4 regions of the Lysinibacillus sp. fls2-241-R2A-57 genome follow, and region 4 is predicted to be linked to each of the others. Evidence: riboswitches for the same ligand, from Rfam matches in the RefSeq annotation. Region 4 holds a riboswitch; each other region holds the start of a gene.
The links. A riboswitch is a leader RNA that binds a small molecule or an ion and turns the genes downstream of it on or off. The one in region 4 is predicted to bind S-adenosylmethionine.
Positions count from the first base shown of each region.

Region 1: it holds a riboswitch for S-adenosylmethionine, as region 4 does, so the genes downstream of both, QRN68_RS19285 (hypothetical protein) here and QRN68_RS07465 (bifunctional homocysteine S-methyltransferase/methylenetetrahydrofolate reductase) in region 4, are expected to answer to the same signal.
Region 2: it holds a riboswitch for S-adenosylmethionine, as region 4 does, so the genes downstream of both, QRN68_RS13270 (O-acetylhomoserine aminocarboxypropyltransferase/cysteine synthase family protein) here and QRN68_RS07465 (bifunctional homocysteine S-methyltransferase/methylenetetrahydrofolate reductase) in region 4, are expected to answer to the same signal.
Region 3: it holds a riboswitch for S-adenosylmethionine, as region 4 does, so the genes downstream of both, QRN68_RS20830 (methionine ABC transporter ATP-binding protein) here and QRN68_RS07465 (bifunctional homocysteine S-methyltransferase/methylenetetrahydrofolate reductase) in region 4, are expected to answer to the same signal.

Region 1 covers NZ_JARVRU010000136.1:1,675-5,345, reverse strand. The annotation lists gene QRN68_RS19295 (gamma carbonic anhydrase) at 1-62, shown strand, start outside; gene metK (methionine adenosyltransferase) at 223-1,419, opposite strand; gene QRN68_RS19285 (hypothetical protein) at 1,453-1,677, opposite strand; SAM riboswitch class I at 1,744-1,861, opposite strand; gene pckA (phosphoenolpyruvate carboxykinase (ATP)) at 2,462-3,671, shown strand, end outside.
Region 2 covers NZ_JARVRU010000076.1:24,350-28,020, forward strand. The annotation lists gene QRN68_RS13260 (DASS family sodium-coupled anion symporter) at 1-672, opposite strand, end outside; gene QRN68_RS13265 (glycerol-3-phosphate acyltransferase) at 867-1,499, opposite strand; SAM riboswitch class I at 1,875-1,988, shown strand; gene QRN68_RS13270 (O-acetylhomoserine aminocarboxypropyltransferase/cysteine synthase family protein) at 2,105-3,406, shown strand.
Region 3 covers NZ_JARVRU010000152.1:10,350-14,020, reverse strand. The annotation lists gene QRN68_RS20850 (arsenate reductase family protein) at 256-612, shown strand; gene gcvH (glycine cleavage system protein GcvH) at 713-1,093, shown strand; gene QRN68_RS20840 (toprim domain-containing protein) at 1,274-1,615, shown strand; gene QRN68_RS20835 (thioredoxin family protein) at 1,630-1,932, shown strand; SAM riboswitch class I at 1,995-2,098, shown strand; gene QRN68_RS20830 (methionine ABC transporter ATP-binding protein) at 2,208-3,236, shown strand; gene QRN68_RS20825 (methionine ABC transporter permease) at 3,226-3,671, shown strand, end outside.
Region 4 covers NZ_JARVRU010000036.1:35,504-39,174, reverse strand. The annotation lists gene QRN68_RS07475 (globin-coupled sensor protein) at 1-692, shown strand, start outside; gene QRN68_RS07470 (protoporphyrinogen oxidase) at 876-2,264, shown strand; SAM riboswitch class I at 2,391-2,490, shown strand; gene QRN68_RS07465 (bifunctional homocysteine S-methyltransferase/methylenetetrahydrofolate reductase) at 2,577-3,671, shown strand, end outside.

The DNA of each region.
Region 1 (3,671 bases), on a different contig from region 4:
TCGTACGTGAATATGCAGAAAAAGGTCAATACTATAAATCTCTTCAAACAAAAAATAAATAGCTAAATTGAAGCAACTCCACGTTTTCTTGGACAACCAAGCTATACATAGTTGTCATTAGGAGCTAATTTTTTCAAAAAAACAGTAAAAGGGGCTATTAGAACACCAAGCCCCTTACTGTAAAATAATTTTATAGCTATTGCATTATTTTAGCTAAATAATTTATAGCCCTGCTTTTTCTTGTAATGCGGCAGCTTTGTCTGTTTGTTCCCAAGGTACATTTAAGTCCGTACGACCGAAGTGACCATATGCTGCAGTTTGCTTATAAATAGGGCGACGAAGGTTAAGCATTTTAATAATCCCTGCTGGGCGTAAATCGAATAGCTCGCGCACCCATTCTACAATTTCATTTTCCTTAACTTTCCCTGTCCCAAATGTATCCACAGCAATAGATACTGGTTGAGCAACACCAATTGCATAAGCAAGTTGTACTTCAGCACGTTCTGCTAAGCCTGCTGCTACGATATTTTTTGCCACATAGCGTGCTGCATATGCCGCTGAACGGTCTACCTTAGTTGCGTCTTTACCAGAGAAAGCACCTCCACCATGACGTGCATAGCCACCGTATGTATCAACGATGATTTTACGTCCTGTTAGACCAGCATCACCTTTTGGACCACCTATTACGAAACGACCAGTTGGGTTGATGAAATATTTAGTATTGGCATCTAGTAATTCACTTGGAACAACTGGAGTAATAACGAATTCTTTTAAGTCGGCTTGAATTTGTTCAAGCGTTGCTTCTTCATCGTGCTGTGTTGAAATGACAATCGTATCTACGCGTACTGGTACATTGTTTTCATCATATTCAACCGTTACTTGCGTTTTTCCGTCTGGACGTAAATATGCAAGTTCGCCAGATTTACGTGCTTCCGTTAAACGACGAGCCAATTTATGCGCTAAACTGATTGGTAATGGCATAAGCTCTGGTGTTTCGTTACATGCATAGCCGAACATTAAGCCTTGGTCACCTGCGCCAATTGCTTCAATGTCAGCGTCTGTCATAGAACCTTCACGCGCCTCTAAAGCTTGGTCTACACCTTGAGCAATATCAGGTGATTGTTCGCCAATAGCAACAAGTACTGCTAAGTTTTCAGCATCAAAACCATATTTTCCACGAGTGTAACCGATTTCTGCTACAGTATCACGGACGATACCTTTAATATCTACATATGTAGAAGTAGTAATTTCTCCTGCTACTAATACTAAGCCTGTTGTTACAGTTGTTTCACATGCAACACGTGCATTTGGATCTTCTGCTAAAATAGCATCTAAAATGGCATCCGAAATTTGGTCACAAATTTTGTCTGGATGTCCTTCTGTTACACTCTCTGATGTAAACAGTCGACGGTTTGTCATTTGGTTTTCCTCCTATTACGCTTACAATATTATTTACGAATAACGGTACTCATTACCCATGTCAAGTCTGCCCCTAAGGATCGAACTCTCAAGCCGTTGTTGCTGTCGCTTCGCTTTCGCACAGAAAACATTTTGTTGCTGTCGCTTCGCTTTCGCACAGAAAACATTTGCTGATTGTAACACGAGGATTTTTGAAAGATCCGTCATTATAATAAGGAAAGAATTACACATACTTACCTTTACATTCGTTTTTAACAATAAAAAAATCCTTTTCTCACGCTTACTTAACATGAGGAAAGGAAATAATGACTTCGTAACCTTTCACTCTTATCGTTCAAGGGGTTTCCCTTGCATCAGGTTGGCACCAACGCATGTCGTGAAATAGTTCATGCAGGTTGCCGGGTTTCATAGGGCCTGACCCTCCACCAGCTCGGGATAAGAGTATCCGTTCAATATATCATAATACGTAAAAGGTCGAACGTTGTCAAATATTTTTGTTGTATTCTCCATCTTTTGGTGATGCGTCCAAAATAATCCCTACTCTCCACCTCACATCATGTGTTAACATATGTGTGACCCTTTAATCTTCATTCAGCAAATGTTTTCTGTAGCGAAAGCAAATTGTCAGCTACAATGTTGTTTTTGTAGCGAAAGTGGATCGTTAGCTATGGAATATTGCCATCTCTACATGTGGTGGATGAATATAGTTGTAGCCCCTTTTCAGTCGGTGACAAGCTCCGTCTGATAAAAACCAGCTTAGAACTTCACATCCTGTGCGAACCTCATGTTGGCAAAAATCTTCCAAATGCAATTTAGCTATGACGGAAGTGATTGTGTAATCACTTGATTATAAATAGGGTAAAAAGCATTCTTAAAACGAATAAATTAACTTTTTGTCGTTTTCTTGAAAAGTAATAAAATCTCAAAAATAATTTCTGAATTAGTATAGATTATTTAAGCAATTGTGTTATACTATTTTTGAAATTAAGAAAATCTCCCTTAGACTCATGGGAATACTATAAAAAAGGATGGTATTTAATCGATGAATTCAGTAGAAATTGCAAACGAACTGAAGGAATTATTAAACGGCGGTAACATTAATGTTCAACTTTCAGTAGCTCAATTAGCTGAAAAGGCTACATCTCGTGGTGAAGCTATGTTAACAGTAGATGGTGCTGTTCGTGCAGAAACTGGAAAATATACTGGTCGTTCACCTAAAGATAAATATACAGTAGAAGAAGAAAGCACAAAAGATAAAATTGACTGGGGAAAAGTAAATCAACCAATTTCTTCTGAAGTGTTCGATAACTTATATGTAAAAGTAGTAAAATATTTGAAAGAACGTGACGAATTATTCGTATTCAAGGGCTTTGCTGGTGCTGACAAAGATTCACAATTAAGCATCCAAGTAATCAATGAATACGCTTGGCACAATCTTTTCTCTCATCAATTATTCATCCGTCCAACTGAAGAAGAATTAGCTTCTCATGTTGCTGACTTCACAGTGATCTCAGCTCCTAACTTTAAAGCAGACCCTGCTATCGATGGCACAGCTTCTGAAACATTCATCATTGTATCACTTGAAAAGAAAATCATCCTAATCGGTGGTACTGAATATGCTGGAGAAATCAAAAAATCTATTTTCGGTATTATGAACTACTTATTACCGCAACAAGGTATCCTTTCAATGCACTGCTCAGCAAACGTTGGTGAAGCTGGTGATGTTGCATTATTCTTCGGTTTATCTGGTACTGGTAAAACTACTTTATCAGCTGATCCTGACCGTAAGCTTATCGGTGACGATGAACACGGTTGGTCTGATAATGGTGTGTTCAACATTGAGGGCGGTTGCTATGCAAAAACAATTAATCTTTCAGCTGAAAAAGAACCAGAAATCTACAACGCAATCCGCTTCGGTTCTGTTCTAGAAAACGTAGCTGTTGATCCAGAAACTCGAGTTTGTGACTATGATAATGGTTCATTAACAGAAAATACACGTGTAGCTTATCCAATCCAATACATTGAAAATATTGTAGATCCATCTGTTGCAGGTCACCCAAAAACAATCATCTTCTTAACAGCTGATGCATTTGGTGTATTACCTCCAATCAGTAAATTAACAAAAGAGCAAGCAATGTACCACTTCCTTAGCGGTTTCACATCTAAACTTGCTGGTACAGAACGTGGTGTAACAGAGCCAGAACCAGTATTCTCAACTTGCTTCGGTTCTCCATTCCTTCCACTTCCAGCAA
Region 2 (3,671 bases), on a different contig from region 4:
TTCTTTGATGAAATTTAAAGCGACCATATTTTGAGCTGCCGCCGTTTTAATACCGATATTCCAAATGGAGACAGCTTGCACAGAGGTAATGACAAGTAAAGCAGCAAGTCGACTATCACGTGGTAAACCAAATGCTGCTACCATTCCTAGTAGTATTGGCACAACTGCGCCTGCACGTGCAGTAGCAGAAGGGACAAAGAATGCGAGTGCTATCGATACTAAAATAGCACCGCATACAATGGCTTTTGTTTTTGTCCCAACTAGTGAAAGTATCCATAGCGCAAGACGTTTATGTAAATTGGTAATTTGCATAGCTGCTGCTAGGAAAAGAGCTGCGGCTACTAGTGCAACTGCAGAATTGCTAAACCCGCTTAATGCCAATTTTAGCGCTTCTGATGTTCCAAGTTGTGTCGTTGGATCTTCCATTGACGGAGCTAGACCTAATAAAATTGTAACGAGTGCAATAATCATGGTAGAGCTAACGGGATAGGATACTGCTTCTGTAACCCAAAGGATGACTGCGAAAGCTAAGATGGCCAAGGCTCGTTGTCCAGCTATAGGTAAATCGCCGTTGTTAGGTAAAAAAGTAATGATAATCAGTGAAGCAAAGGCTAATCCAATCCAGAGCGGTTTCAAATTACGTTTCGGTTTTGCTTGTTCAGAAGTAGACATACTTTTTTCATCCTTTCTTCTATCAATAACTATTATTTTCCATAACATCGGCTAGTAATATGCTTTTTTAAGAAAGTAATTTGTATATTTATTGTAAATAAAAATCTTATATGAAATACTCTCTAGTTATAGCAATAATAGGCGATTGCGAGAAAATATGTGGTCATAGAAAGGACAAAAACCCTAAAGTAATATTATTTCTTTTTCTTAAATGCAGAAGTCACTTTTGGCTCAGTTCCCTGAATTAAGCGTTTGATATTTTCGATATGCAAAATGATTGCTATGCTAAAAAGTAGTAGAGCTATAATCGTTGGGCCTACTCCAGGAATCCATAAATATGTTGCTGTACAAAAAACAAGATAAAATTCAAGTACACCGACAATTAAATAGTTCGTCACGAAAGAAAAAATAACAAATAAAATAAGTGCAAATAAACCAATTTTCCAATCAACTGCAAGTAATATTCCTATGATTGATGCAGTTCCTTTACCGCCATTGAAGCCCATGTGAAATGGAAAATTATGACCTAGGATGACACCAGCAGCTATGACATAGCTTAAGAACCAAACTTGTACTTCTGTTAAGTGTGTTGCATCTGCTAGATAGAAATGGGCGCCTATAATAGCTGCTACACCTTTACCGATATCGATAAGTGCAACTAATACGCCGTATTTCCATCCAAGAGAAAGAGTTGCATTGGAAGCACCTGCATTGCCATGCCCAGTCTTTTTTAAATCTACCCCGGATAAAAACTGCGCTACTTTAGAGCCGTGGATACAGCCAATTAAATAACCAACAAGTAGAAAAATGATAACGGCTTTTACCATAAAAGTCCTCCTTTCGAAATAAATAGGCTCATCACCATAACGTGGGATTGATTTCCGTTCCGGCTGGGCGCATTGCTGTCGCTGTCGCTACGCTTTCGCACAGATAAACAATGCGTCCGGATTTTTGAATTGTGCCCGTACAATTCATTCCGCTTTCAGAGGTGGGGGTCTTCTACTGAATGAAGATAAATGGCATACGTTTTAACAAATTTCATCCCAAACTTTTGGTGATAAACCAATAAATACTAAAATAGTGTATGCGTTCGTAATACGTATATAAACAGACAGAAGTTTCGGAAAAAATAAAATTTTAGTGTTGACAGAAAAAAAGTCTGTGTTTATACTTTGTAACAACGATGGAAATTGAATCACATACTCTTATCAAGAGCGGCGGAGGGATAGGCCCTATGATGCCCGGCAACCAGTAAGTGACAAACTTGCTAAGGTGCTAATTCCTACAGATTCTTACTTGGATCTGGCAGATAAGGGGAGGAAAACTTGCAACCGCAACCCTCTTCTTACTGAAGAGGGTTTTTGTTTTCTACTGAAAAAATCCTCCTCATCTCCGGTACCATCGTAAAAAAATAACCATTTGGAGGTATATAATGACAAATTTTAAACCAGAAACATTGCTGTTACACGGTGGCCAGGAGCCAGACCCGGTAACAGGATCTCGTACAGTGCCCGTATATCGCTCAACGGCATTCGTTTTTAAAGACACTGCTCATGCGCAACGTCTTTTTGCCTTAGAGGAAGCTGGCAATATTTACACACGAATTACAAACCCAACTGTAGATGTTTTTGAAAAACGCGTCGCTTTATTAGAAGGCGGTACAGCAGTGGTAGCACTTTCATCTGGTGCAGCAGCTATTGCATTTTCAATTTTAAATCTTGCAGGGGCAGGGGATGAAATTGTCGCAGCTAGCTCTTTATATGGAGGTACTTATAACTTATTTGCCAATACACTACCAAACTACGGTATTAAAACGAATTTTGTAGATGAAACAAATCCAGAAAATTTCCGAGCAGCTATTACTGATAAAACAAAAGCGGTGTTCGCTGAAATTTACGGTAACCCAAGTTTAAAAGTGCTAGACATCGAAGCAGTAGCGAATATAGCACATGAAAACGGCTTACCATTAATTATTGATAGCACATTTGCTTCACCATATGGCTCTACACCAATTGACTACGGTGCAGATATCGTCGTTCATTCCGCAACAAAATGGATTGGCGGACATGGTACAACTTTAGGCGGCGTTGTAGTAGATGCAGGAAAGTTTGATTGGACTCGTGGACGTTTCCCAGGCTTTACTGAGCCAGATGCTTCTTATCACGGTTTGCGTTATGGTATTGACACAGCAGAGGCTGCATTTGCCACAAAACTGCGTGTACAATTACTACGCGACTTTGGACCAACGTTGAGTGCAGATGCAGCATTTAATTTATTACAAGGTTTAGAAACGCTTCATTTGCGTATTCCAAAACACAATGAAAATGCATTGGCAGTAGCTGAATATTTACGAAACCACCCATCTGTGGAATATGTAAATTACAATGGCTTAGAAGATTTTCCTACTCATGATTTAGCAAAAAAATATTTGAGAAATGGCTTCGGTTCAGTGCTTACATTCGGTATTAAAGGTGGACGTGAAGCAGGGCGTAAACTAATTGATAGTGTGAAATTATTCTCGCACGTAGCAAATGTAGGGGATGCCAAATCATTAATTATTCATCCGGCATCTACTACGCATCAGCAACTATCAGCTGAAGAGTTAATCCAAACTGGCGTAACCGAGTCGCTCATTCGCTTATCAATCGGTTTAGAGGCAGTAGAGGACATTATTGCAGATTTAGAACAAGCTATTGAACAAGTAACAGCTTCTCAACAAACAATAGAAGCTTAATGAAAATTGGCTAATGTTGTAGCGTTTACGTATTTTCTCATTCGATAGGCCTCATTTGGTAATACGTAAAACGTTGCGGCATCAACCGCTTGCCTCATTCGGTAAGATATTTGAAAATATTCACGAATAATACCTAGTAATTTTATAAGTATTATTGATTTATTTAAATCCTTGTATTATACTAGGAAATAAGTTAAACGTTCTAAAGGCTACCAACCTAGAACCAATTTGTTTTCAAAGTGCTCCCCCACTTTTGAATATGTGA
Region 3 (3,671 bases), on a different contig from region 4:
CTTTCGCACGGACAAAACTATGTTGTTGCGACATGTAAGAAAATACGCGCTACATCGATTGATTGATTTCCGTTCCAGCTGGACGCCCCAACAGGAAAGCCCTCAGCCGGAACGGAAATCAACCCCACGCTATGGAAGTGATGAGCTATTAATTGTTTCATTTTGGTTCGTAACGGTTATGATGGTATACTACAGACAAATGAGGGAGACGCTGAAAATTTAGCGCCCTGAAAACGATAGTAGAGGAGCCTTTAAATGACGATTCAATTTATTCATTATCCGAAATGTACTACTTGTAAAAAAGCTCAAAAATGGCTAGATGAAAATGAGATTTCATATGAAGAGGTACACATTGTCGAACAACCGCCTACAAAGGACGAATTAACAAGCTTATGGCAAGCGAGTGGGTTGCCATTAAAGAAATTTTTCAATACTTCTGGTATGAAATATCGTGAGCTTGGTTTGAAGGATAAGCTAGCTGAAATGCCTGAGGAGGAGCAGCTTGAACTGCTTGCTTCAGATGGTATGTTGATTAAACGACCGGTCGTAACAGATGGAAAAAAAGTTACTTTAGGGTTTAAAGAATCAGATTTTGAGCAAGCTTGGAAATAACCGCTTTTAACTTCTTTCAGTATAATTGATTCTTGTTTTTATGGTAGAAGTATGGCACACTGAAGATGAATATATTACATATTTATGGAGGGGTTTTTGCATGAGCACACCAAAAGACTTACGTTACTCTGAAGAGCATGAATGGGTAAAATTAGAAGATGGTAAAGTACGTATCGGTATTTCTCACTTCGCACAATCTGAACTTGGAGATATCGTTTTCGTTGAGCTTCCACAAGTTGGCGACGAAATCAAAACAGATGATCCATTCGGTAGTGTAGAATCTGTAAAAACAGTTTCTGAATTATACGCACCAATCTCAGGTACAGTAGTTGAAGTAAATGCAGATTTAGAAGATAGCCCAGAATTCGTTAATGAATCACCATATGAAAAAGCATGGATGATCGTTGTAGAGCCTGCTGATGCATCAGAAGTTGAAAAACTTATGACAGCTGAGCAATACGAAGAAATGATTGCTGAATAAGACAAGCCCTAATAAAAAAACGTCGGAAATCACCGGCGTTTTTTATTATCTTCATTCCTTCCACCACGTTGGGGAGAAGAATGCAGTTGAAGTCCCTTATCAATGGGTGTCTTATATGATCATCGACAGAGTGTTATGGATATAATGAGCATAAGGGATATGTCTAATGGGGGTGGCGTGATGTTCGAGGGAAAATGCTTAATTGTCGAAGGGCGTTCGGATAAACTTCAAATTAAACCTATTTTAAGTGAAGATGTTATAATCCTTTGTACGAATGGTACAATTGGAGTTCATCAATTAGAAGAGTTACTGGATCCATATGAGGGCTGTGAGCTTTATACATTCTTTGATGCAGATACATCGGGTGATAAGCTACGGGCATTAATGGACAGACATTATCCAGAGGCTGAGCATTTACGTACGATGCCGACATATAAGGAAGTTGAGACAACTCCGAGAAAGGTGTTAGCGATGATATTGCTTCGTGCACACTTCTCAATCCATAATAAATATATTTTGTAAGGTTGCGTGAAAAGATGGAAGAATGGTCAAAAGAGCAGTGGGACACGGCTGTACAGTCCGGTGAAAAGGCTGCCTTTTATTTATATACACCTATGTGTGGAACGTGTGCAGTTGCCTCGAAAATGATGACGATTGTCGAGCAATTACTACCACATTTACAGGTTGGTAAAGCGAATATTAATTTTATAGAGCACATAGCTTTTGATAATAAAATCGAAAGTGTACCATGTTTACTCGTTTGTGATGGCAAAAAAGTGATAGAAAAGGTTTATGCCTTTCAATCCGTACCATTTTTATACGAATTATTAAAAAAATAAATTGACGGAGCTTTACTCGCGTGGTAAAGTACGAATATATTAAAAAATATAAATATATCGAACTCTTATAAAGAGTGGCGGAGGGAAGTGCCCTATGAAGCCCGGCAACCATCACAAAGTGAAAAGGTGCCAAATCACCCAAAGATTTATCTTTGACAGATGAGAGAACGGTTTAGCGTATAAGTTACGTGACCCCTTCTACTTGTCTATAAAGTGAAGGGGTTTTTTTACTTCCTTCAGCGGGTGACACGGATATGAGAAAAGGAGAATTCGCTATGATCCAGCTGCAAAATATTACGAAGAAATACAAAACTGCGAATGGCGAATTAACAGCAGTCAAAGACGTCAACCTTTCTATTAACAAAGGTGAAATTTTTGGCATTATCGGCTATAGTGGCGCTGGTAAAAGTACGATGATTCGCTTATTAAACGGTTTAGAAAAACCTACATCTGGTACGGTGACGGTTAACAATCAAGAATTTTCATCTATAAAGGGGCAAAAGCTCAGAGATGCTAGACAAAAGGTCAGTATGATTTTCCAGCATTTTAATTTACTTTGGTCTAGAACTGTTGAGGAAAATATCGCTTTCCCACTAGAAATCGCAGGTGTTCCAAAGGCACAACGTGAAGCGCGAGTGAATGAATTGATCACACTTGTTGGCTTAGGGGGGCGCGCTAAGGCGTATCCATCACAGCTATCAGGGGGACAAAAGCAACGTGTAGGTATCGCTCGCGCCCTTGCTAATAATCCAGAGGTATTGTTATGTGATGAGGCAACATCTGCACTCGATCCGGAGACAACAGATGCTATCCTTGATCTTCTAGTCGATATTAATGAACGATTAGGTCTAACGATCGTATTAATTACACATGAAATGCACGTTATTCGCAAAATTTGTCATCGTGTAGCGGTTATGGAAGCTGGAGAAATTGTAGAACGTGGTGAAGTATTACAAGTATTCCAAGCTCCACAAGCGGTCATTACGAAAAAATTCGTTTCTCAAATTACAGATACGAAAGAAACACAGGAAACAGTGGCACAAATTAAAGCAAATTACCCTACTGGACAACTTGTCAAACTAGTTTTTGTAGGTGAAAAAACAGAGCAACCTGTAATTTCACATCTTGTGAAACAGTTTGATGTGGAAGTAAGCATTGTACATGGTAATATTTCGCAAACGAAAAATGGTGCGTACGGCACACTTATTGTGCAAATAGACGGCTCGAAGGCGAATATTGCGGATGCACTTAACTACTTAAATACAGTCGAAGTACAAACGGAGGTGATTGCAAATGCTAACTAGTCTCTTTCCGAATGTCGACTGGGAAAAAATGTGGGAAGCTACGTATCAAACATTGTACATGACAACGATCTCTACAGTGATCACATTTATTCTTGGATTAGCGATTGGGATCTTATTATTTTTATCAAGTCCAAACCAACTATGGGCGAATAAAATTGTTAACTTTTTAACAAGTTCGATTGTTAACATTTTCCGTTCGATCCCATTTATCGTATTAATCATTTTATTAATCCCATTTACGAAATTTTTACTTGGCACAATTCGCGGAGCAAACGCAGCTTTACCAGCATTAATTATTGGTGCTGCACCATTCTATGCACGAATGGTATTAATTGCATTACGTGAAATTGATAAGGGTGTTATTGAAGCAGCTCGTTCAATGGGCGCTAAAACGTCAACGATTATTTGGAAAGTATTAATTCCCGAATCGTTACC
Region 4 (3,671 bases):
CTTCTGAAGGTCTTGCCACAATATCTCAGGAAACAAATAATTCATTTCAGCGCTTAAGTAGACAATCAGTTGAGATTAAACAATTAGCAAAAAAATCCCTTCAAGTGTCGGCGATGGCGGAGAATCATGCATTAGAAGGTCGTGAACAATTAAAAAGTCAATCACACAATATGAGTAATATTATTCATTCACTTAATGATATAACAGAAAATATTGAACAGTTGACCGAAATGTCAAAGGAAATGGAATCCATCATGAATGTTGTCACGAACATTGCAAACCAAACAAATTTGTTAGCTTTAAACGCAGCTATAGAAGCGGCTCGTGCTGGAGAAGCGGGTAAAGGCTTTAGTGTTGTTGCGGATGAAGTGAGAAAACTATCGATTCAAACAAAGGATTCTGTCACATCGGTAGCGACGTTACTACATAAAACGAATGAGCGGACAGATAAACTTGTTCATTCGCTTAGTAATATTCAGGAAGAAGTCGGATCTGGTGAAGAAAATATGGCACAAACAGAAGGACAATTCACCAAAATATTAGATTCTATGACAGAAGCTAAAGAACAAAATGATTGTATGGAAAAAGAGGTTCTAGCGATAGCGGAAATTCTCAATGAATTAGGGATTGCCTTTGGTGAGGTAACAAGTTCTGCTGAAAAATTAGCGAATATTACACAGAATTTAAATTAATTAAGAAAATGCCAAAGAACATAACGGCACCGCACACTTTAGGGCTAAGGTTAATAGAAAAAGAATGGGGCTATCCAGTACGCTGGGTAGCTCCATTTTTGCTAAATTTGTAAAGGGTTTAGCATAATTTTTAAGAAAAAAAGTTTATACTAAATAAAGAACTAAAAATAGGGGCGGTTTAATATGAAAACAGTTGTTGTATTAGGTGGCGGAATTACAGGATTGTGTACAATGCATTATTTGCAACGTCAGGTTCGGGAGAAAAACGTAGATGTTAAGCTTGTACTTGTTGAAAAAAATACATACCTTGGTGGCAAACTTCACTCTGCATATGAACAAGGCTTCATTATGGAAACAGGAGCAGATTCTATTGTAGCGCGTCATAAAGGTGTCATGGAGTTAGTAGAGGAACTTCATTTTGAACAAAATCTTGTGTACAACGAAACAGGTATTTCATATATTTACACAAACAATGAGCTTCATGCCATCCCAGCTGACTCAACGTTCGGTATTCCAATGAGCTTACAATCTCTTGAGGAAAGCACGCTTGTATCAGAAGAGGGGAAAAAGGTAGCATTAAATGATTTAACAATGCCAAATGAAAGATTTACAAAGGAAAGCTCTATTGGGGAATTTTTAACATATTATTTAGGTGAGGAGCTTGTTCAAAACCAAATAGCACCAGTACTTGCAGGTGTATATTCGGGAGATTTAAATCAACTTTCTATTGCTTCCACTTTACCGTATTTAATCGATTATAAAAATGAATACGGTAGTATTATTAAAGGTTTCGATGCAAACAGAGAGCAGTTTGCGAAAGCCGCAAATAAAAAATTTATTTCATTTAAAAATGGTTTATCGTCATTAATTGATCGACTTGAAGAAACATTAACGGATGTAGAAATTATTAAAGGAATTGCTACGACAAGTGTTAAAAAGCAGGAGAATCAATACTCGGTTACATTAGCAAACGATAAATTGATTGAAGCAGATCATATTGTTTTGGCACTTCCTAATGACTCAGTACAAAACTTGTTGCAAGATGAATCATTGAACGGCTATTTTGAACAATTCAATACTGCATCAGCCATTACGATTTACTTAGGATTTGATGTACCTGACCATAGATTACCAGCAGATGGAACAGGTTATATTGTTTCGCATAATTCTGATGTTATATGTAATGCAGCAACGTGGACAAGTCGCAAGTGGAAACACACTTCTGCAGAAGGAAAATTACTTGTGCGACTTTTTTATAAAAGCATTAACCCTGCGTATGAGAGATTGCGTATGATGACAGATGAAGAGTTAGCAGCTGTTGCTCTAGAGGATGTAAGAAAAAGCTTAGGCATTGAGGAAAAACCAACTGTTGTCGATGTAACAAAATGGATTGACCAAATGCCGAAGTATGATTTGGCACATCGTGAAGCGTTGCAAGGTCTAGTGCGAGAGCTTGAGAACAACTATCCAAATCTATCAATAGCGGGATGTTCTTATTTTGGAGTAGGCATAGGTGCTTGTATTCAAAACGGGAAAAAAATTGGCGAGGAACTTGCTGAAAAACTATTGTAATTGCTTAATAAAATCAAAATATAATGTTTTTTTAGTAGAAAATATCTTTTGTTCAGTGAAATAGTCTTGACTCAATCGTTCGTAAACGATATGATTCTTTTAATTATTTAAAAAATTCATAATACATTCTTATCAAGAGAAGCTGAGGGACTGGCCCTATGAAGCTTCAGCAACCAACTTTTTGTCAGGTGCTAAATCCAGAAGACCTATGTGTCGAAGATGAGAAGGAAAAACAATTACGAAACGTAAAAGCCTTCTTTTTTTGAAAGAAGGCTTTTTTATTTTAGAGATAAGGGAAGAGAGGCTAGTTTTATGGGATTGCTTGAAAAGTTAAAAACGAATGTTCTTACAGCAGATGGTGCAATTGGTACGCTTTTATATGGCTATGGCTTGGAGTACTGCCATGAGGAAATGAATGTTCAGAGACCGGAATTAATTGAAAAGATTCATAGAGAATATATAGCAGCTGGAGCCGATATTATTCAAACGAACACATACGGAGCTAATGCCATAAAATTAGCCCGCTATGGATTAGAATCACGAGTGCAGCAGTTTAATGAAGCCGCTATTACGATTGCTAAACGAGCGGCAGCAGATGGTGGACAATTTGTTTTGGGTACTATTGGAGGAATCCGTGGTATTCGAAAGAGTGATGCAACATTAGAGGAAATTTTAGCAACGGTTGAAGAGCAAGCAACGGTTCTACTTGCAGGAAATCCAGATGGTCTTTTACTTGAAACATATTATGATTTTGAAGAGCTGGCAGCAACTTTAACAATGCTACGAGCTAAAACAAAATTACCGATTATTGCTCAAGTTTCTATGCATGAACCAGGAGTTTTGCAAAATGGAATGAGTTTAAATAACGCTTTACATGAACTTGAAGCGCTAGGTGCTGATATCGTAGGTGTTAACTGTCGCTTAGGTCCACACCATACTATTCAAGCATTTGAAGGTGTAGAGCTTCCTGAAAAAGCATTTATGTCAGCGTATCCGAATGCATCGCTACTTGATTTAGAGGATGGCCGTGTCGTTTATGAATCAGAGGCAGATTATTTTGGGCGAGCAGCTGTAGCACTTCGTGATCAGGGGGTGCGTTTAATCGGTGGCTGCTGTGGTACGACACCAAAGCATATTGCTGCAGTGAAAAAGTACTTAGAGGAGCTATCTCCAGTAGAGGAAAAGTACGCGAAGCCAGAAAAAGTTGAGGTTTTACGTGAGGCAGAGCCACCAAATTATGAGCCATTACATGTAAAAGCAAAACGTGAACGCTCAGTTATAGTGGAGTTAGATACACCAAGGCATTTAGAAATTGAAGGCTTTATTGAAGGCGCTGAAAAATTATATGAGGCTGGCGCAGATGTAGTCATGATGGCTGATAATTCACTGGCATCACCAAGGATTAGT